2 regions of the Vibrio fortis genome follow, and region 2 is predicted to be linked to the other one. Evidence: riboswitches for the same ligand, from Rfam matches in the RefSeq annotation. Region 2 holds a riboswitch; the other holds the start of a gene.
The links. Region 2 has a riboswitch for thiamine pyrophosphate ahead of thiD (bifunctional hydroxymethylpyrimidine kinase/phosphomethylpyrimidine kinase). Riboswitches for the same ligand answer to the same signal wherever they lie in the genome.
Positions count from the first base shown of each region.

Region 1: it holds a riboswitch for thiamine pyrophosphate, as region 2 does, so the genes downstream of both, thiB (thiamine ABC transporter substrate binding subunit) here and thiD (bifunctional hydroxymethylpyrimidine kinase/phosphomethylpyrimidine kinase) in region 2, are expected to answer to the same signal.

Region 1 covers NZ_AP025487.1:2,880,240-2,883,344, reverse strand. Annotated here, with positions in the region: gene mpl (UDP-N-acetylmuramate:L-alanyl-gamma-D-glutamyl-meso-diaminopimelate ligase) at 1-470, shown strand, start outside; gene OCV50_RS12720 (flavin prenyltransferase UbiX) at 510-1,133, shown strand; TPP riboswitch at 1,177-1,296, shown strand; gene thiB (thiamine ABC transporter substrate binding subunit) at 1,349-2,341, shown strand; gene thiP (thiamine/thiamine pyrophosphate ABC transporter permease ThiP) at 2,412-3,105, shown strand, end outside.
Region 2 covers NZ_AP025488.1:815,527-818,631, forward strand. Annotated here, with positions in the region: gene OCV50_RS18190 (MAPEG family protein) at 345-734, opposite strand; gene OCV50_RS18195 (hypothetical protein) at 825-1,271, shown strand; TPP riboswitch at 1,423-1,534, shown strand; gene thiD (bifunctional hydroxymethylpyrimidine kinase/phosphomethylpyrimidine kinase) at 1,640-2,500, shown strand; gene OCV50_RS18205 (ABC transporter ATP-binding protein) at 2,490-3,105, shown strand, end outside.

The DNA.
Region 1 (3,105 bases), on a different replicon from region 2:
CTCCGGACTTGGCGTGTGAGTCTTTGGCGAAATTTATCAATACTAAGCGCCGTTTAGAGCTTAAAGGGGAAGTGGCAGGGGTAACGGTGTACGACGACTTTGCACATCATCCAACGGCAATTGAACTAACCTTGGGTGGTTTACGTAATAAGGTCGGCAACAATAAAATTATCGCTGTGTTAGAGCCTCGCTCTGCTACGATGAAACGAGGGGTTCACAAAGAAACCCTTGCCGATTCGTTAAAGCAAGCCGACAGCACCTTCTTGTTTCAACCAGACAACATTGATTGGTCGGTTCAAGACGTCGCAGATGCTTGCCACCAACCCGCAGTAGTCAGTGATGACCTCGATGCCTTCGTGAAGAGCATTGTTGAGCAAGCACAACCAGGCGATCAAATTTTGGTGATGAGCAATGGTGGTTTTGGCGGCATTCATCAGAAATTGCTTGATGGATTGGCAGCCAAAGGTTAAATACACGCGTTCCAATCGATTTTAGAAGTACGAGAGATCATGACGAAACAGAGTAAAGCGATTACCCTCGCATTCACTGGCGCTTCCGGTGCCCCATATGGTTTGCGCTTATTAGAGTGCTTGCTCGCCGCTGATTATCAGGTTTACCTGTTGATCTCGTCGGCGGCTAGAGTGGTGCTTGCGACCGAACATGATCTCAAACTGCCTTCAGGCCCGGATGCTGCTAAAGCAGCGTTGGTTAAACATCTAGATTGCGACCCTGACCGTTTAGTAGTGTGTGGCAAAGACGATTGGTTCTCTCCTGTTGCTTCTGGGTCCGCAGCTCCCAAGCAGATGGTGGTTTGCCCTTGCTCGGCAGGAAGTGTTGCGTCGATTGCTCACGGTATGTCAGATAACTTAATTGAACGCGCTGCAGACGTGGTCATGAAAGAGCGCGGTCAACTGCTTCTCGTCGTTCGAGAGACGCCATTCTCAACTCTGCACTTAGAGAATATGCACAAACTCTCGACCATGGGCGTGACTATCATGCCTGCTGCTCCTGGCTTTTATCATCAGCCAAAGTCGATCGATGACCTCATAGATTTCATGGTAGCTCGCATTCTTGACCACTTGGGCATAGAGCAGGGGTTAGTGCCAAGATGGGGTTACGATCAGCGCCATTAAGGCGAACTTTGTAGCTTATTGGTTAAAATACAATTACAATTCTGCTCACTCATCGGGGAGCTAACCATTCAAATTATGAATGGCGGCTGAGATCAAGTATCAACTTGGGACCCGTAAACCTGAACCAGATAATGCTGGCGTAGGAATTGAGTTAGGCAGTACTTTTCCATTGTCCTCCCTCAAGCCTGTGCCGCTCAGACCATGGAGAGCGTCCAGTGAAATTTGCATTAACCACTCTTGCTGTAACCACAGCTGCTTCTTTTTCCGCATTAGCATCCGATAATACGTTAACTGTTTATACTTACGATTCCTTCGCTGCAGATTGGGGCCCACGCCCAGCTGTGGAAAAAGCGTTTGAAGAAAAATGTGGCTGTGACGTCAACTTTGTTGCGTTGGAGGACGGGGTTTCTATTCTTAACCGCTTGCGCCTAGAAGGCGGTAACAGCAAAGCCGATGTTGTGCTTGGTCTTGACCAGAACTTGATGGCGGAAGCGAAGAAAACAGGCCTACTTGCTGAACACAGCGTTGATACCTCTTCTGTTGTGCTACCTAATGGCTGGGACGACAGCACCTTTGTTCCTTATGATTTCGGTTACTTCTCATTTATCTACAACACAGAAAAGTTATCAAACCCACCAAAGAGCTTGAAAGAGTTGGTTGAGCAGCGTGATGATCTAAAAGTGATTTACCAAGATCCTCGTACCTCAACTCCAGGCCAAGGTTTGATGCTTTGGATGAAGTCGGTTTATGGCGATGATGCAACGCAAGCTTGGAAACAGCTAGCAAAGAAAACCGTGACCGTAACTAAAGGTTGGTCTGAGGCTTACTCTATGTTTTTAGAGGGAGAGTCAGATATGGTGCTTTCATACACGACTTCTCCGGCTTATCACATCATTGCAGAGAGCGACACTAAGTACGCGTCTGCAGATTTTGCTGAAGGTCATTACACGCAAGTTGAAGTGGCAGCAAAAGTGAAAGGCAGTGATAATGAGAAGCTAGCGGATGAGTTCATGGCATTCATTCTAAGTGATGAATTCCAATCGGCGATGCCAACCGGTAACTGGATGTACCCAGTGACAGGTGTGGAGTTGCCGAAAGGATTTGATCAGCTAACTATGCCTAAAAAATCTCTGAGCTTTACCTCAGAGGAAGTGGCAGAGAAGCGTAAGCCGTGGATTCGTGAGTGGCAAAACGCCCTGACTTTTTAATTAAGTGCCCAGTGTTGGGTACTCAGCCTCTATCTATTTTAGAGGATAAACATCGAGACAATCACCCTTTATGTTAAAGAATACACCTAAGGTGGGTATTTGGGTCGCGATGATCATTACCGCCTTTGTGGTTTCATCGGTAGGGGCATTGCTAAGCAATGCCCCTTCTCTTGATATCAGTCAAGTATGGTCTGATCCTTACTACTGGCACGTTACCAAGTTCAGTTTCTATCAAGCGACGCTATCTACTTTGTTGAGTGTCGTTTTTGCTATTCCAGTCGCACATGCCTTGTCACGTCGTCAATTTCCAGGGCGTTCTCTGCTGCTAAGATTGTTCGCATCAACCTTAGTTCTGCCTGTTTTGGTTGGTGTCTTTGGTCTTTTAGCTATCTATGGTAACAGTGGCTGGCTCGCTAAACTGCTCCAAACGGTTGAACTGGATCTGCCATTCTCCATCTATGGATTGAATGGTATTTTGCTCGCGCATGTCTTTTTCAATTTGCCCTATGCAAGTCGGCTGCTACTTCAAGCTCTGGACACGGTTCCGGTTGAGCAACACAAGTTGTGTGCTCACCTTGGAATGAGTCACTGGGACAAATTTAAATGGGTTGAATGGCCGCGTCTTAAACAGCAGTTGCCTCATGTGTGTGGTTTGGTATTTATGCTCTGCTTTACTAGCTTCGCGACTGTGATGGCTCTGGGTGGTGGCCCTAAATCAACAACCATCGAGCTTGCTATCTATCAAGCGATTAAATTTGATTTTG
Region 2 (3,105 bases):
CAAAACAACCAGGATTTATTCAGCGTGAATCTGGATTAGTGGATGGCGATACATGGCGCGTGATTGTGCATTGGGAATCGCTGGATGATGCGGATGCATCGATGGAAAGCTTTATGAGTGCTTCTGCTGCGCAAGGTTTCCTAGCTGGCGCAGATACATCAACCATGAAGATGCAGCGTTACGAAAACTAGCTGTAATAAACTAAAAAAGACCTTATATCCGTAACTGTCTGTAGTTATAGGATATAAGGTCTTTTTTGTGTCCAGCATGCCTAACACGCGAACGTAGGCTATTTTCGAGCTTATAGAGATCGTGATTTTTGAAATTAGTTTGGTGATCTTTGATTAACTCACCAAGCATTGTCCCATAATCAAAAACGAACAGCCTATCGCAAACGACCAAGAGATCGATCGCATAACCCCAATATTGACCAAATACAAAATGTGGTAAGCCACTCGAAAACCGATATGGAGAATTGCAAACAACTGCACGCTCTCGTTGACAGTGTCAGTTGCTATGGCGAGAAGTATCGCAGCTGAAAATACGATGAGAGACTCAAACGCATTTTGGTGCGCGGCAAGTGCACGAGCTCCAAATCCCTTCAATTTCGCCTGCTGGTCGCGCGGATGATTATTGTCGTAACCACCGAGTCGGCTCATAGCGACAGCAACCGGGACTTTCGCTAGGTAGGGAAGCAGAGCTGCGGCGATTAAACAGTAAATTAGCGTATTCAATGGATATCCTAAGATCTATTCGTTGGTCAATTTCCCTGATGATATCAGCCAGTGTTATATAATGTTAATTGGTATTGTTTAAAGGAGTAGATTATGAGACCAGTTAAGATTATTTCTTTAGTTAGCGTTCTAATGTGTGTTTCTCCAGTCGCCTTCTCGGAAAAACCAGAATGGGCGGGAAAAGGGAAACCAAACTTAGAAGAGATAAAGTCGTCCTCCGACATTGAAAAGGCTGAAAAGCAGATTGAGGACCGCGATGAAGAACTCGAAGAGTTAATCGAAGAGAAAAAGAAAAAAGCTAAGAAAGTTAAAAATAAAAAAGATAAGAAAAAGCTAGAGAATGAGATAGAAGATTTAGAGGTTGAACAAGAGGAAGTTGAGGATCTAAAAGAGAAACTAAAAGATAAGAAATCTGGGCTCGAAAAACAAAAAGAGAAGAAAGCAGAGCAAGTTCGCAAAGAGGAAGGCAAAGGCTCAGAGCAAGGCCAAGCCAAAAGAGAAGAGAACAGCCAAAAATGGTGGAAGTTCTGGGAATAGACACACACATAGACTTAATGAGTAAAACTAACGCTCCAAGATACTATCGCCAAAGCTGATGGTTTTATGCCCGAAAACGCTTTCGTTCACGCTTTGGTAAATAATAATCTGCAAAATTATTACCTCCCTCGTGATAGTGCTGTTAGTATGGCTGCAATAGTCGGGGGGCAACTACATCGTTTTGTATTTGCTGAGATCGAATTTCGAGACCCGTTGAACCTGATTCAGTTAGTACTGGCGTAGGGAACTATTGACACTAAAACCTATGCGGTACTTCGATTCGTTATGTCTATTTTTACGATCTCTGGTGCCTAATCTTCTTAGTTTTAGTGCGGTTCTCCTGCGTCTTTTCGATGGTAGGAGCGACCATGACCCAGCATTCCAGCACAAAAATCGACACTCAATCTATTCCTTCAGACACACCTATTGTATTAACCATTGCGGGTTCAGACAGTGGCGGCGGCGCAGGTATTCAAGCTGATATCAAAGCGATGTCTGCAACAGGCAGCTTTGCTTGTTCAGTGATCACTGCGATCACGTCTCAGAACACTCAGGGCGTTTCTGCTATTTTCCCCATTCCTCTCGATCATGTCTCTAGCCAGCTTGATGCTGTTTTCAATGATCTTAACGTTGCTGCAGTGAAAGTTGGGATGTTGGCCGATTCAAGCATCATCAAGGTGGTCGCGGACAAGGTTAAGCAGTTCCAACCGAAACATCTGGTTATTGACCCAGTAATGGTAGCGACCAGTGGCGATCTACTGCTTGAGCAGTCAGCCATCAGCACTTTGAAAGAAGAGCTGATTCCACTCGCTGACATCATCACCCCAAATTTGCCGGAAGGTGCGGCACTGACAGGAAAACCTGTTCCTGAAAGCGAAGCTGATATGCAAGACATGGTTGAAGAGCTTCGAGCATTAGGCGCGAAAGCGGTGTTGTTGAAAGGTGGGCATTTAGAGCAAGATGAAAACAGCAATGACCTACTGATTCTGCCTACAAGAACAACCCTCATCAGTGCAAAACGATTCCCAACCAAGAACACACACGGTACTGGCTGTACGCTCTCTTCGGCTATCGCGTCTTACCTTGCTCAAGGTAATGACCTTACTCAAGCCGTTGAGTTAGGTAAGCGCTATATCTCTGAGGCGATCGCGCATGCCGATCAATTGGACGTAGGTCAAGGTCACGGTCCAGTGAATCATTTTTACGCAGGCCATGCGGATGTGCGATAAGCCTCTTGGCGTTGAGTTGACCAACGCCAGCATTCGCTACCTCGATAACGAACGATCGACACTGCAAGGTCTTAACTTGTCGGTTGCGGCAGCGCAATGGACGGTATTGCTTGGACGAAGCGGTTGCGGAAAGACCACAATTCTTCGTTATCTAGCTGGTTTACTGAGTCACAATATCGAGTGGCAGGGTGGGTTACACACCAGTGACGGTGAGCCATTGGAAGGTCGAATCGCGTATATGGCACAACAAGACCTTTTGTTGCCTTGGTTGTCGGTGATTGACAATGTTTGCCTCAGTCAACGCTTCTCAGGAAAAGGTTGGCGAGGTATGGAGAGCATTTCACAAAGCAGTGAACAGATTCAGCAGCGCGCAATGTCGTTGCTTGAATCCGTTGGGCTTGCTGAATACGCTCACGCTATGCCGCAACAATTGTCCGGTGGTATGCGTCAGCGAGTGGCATTGGCGCGTACGCTGATGCAAGACAAACCAATCGTGTTGATGGATGAACCGTTTTCAGCGTTAGATGCGGTCACAAGGCATAAACTGCAAACGTTAGCAGCCCATCTGCTTCAAGATAAGACCGTTGTCTTGATTACTCATGATC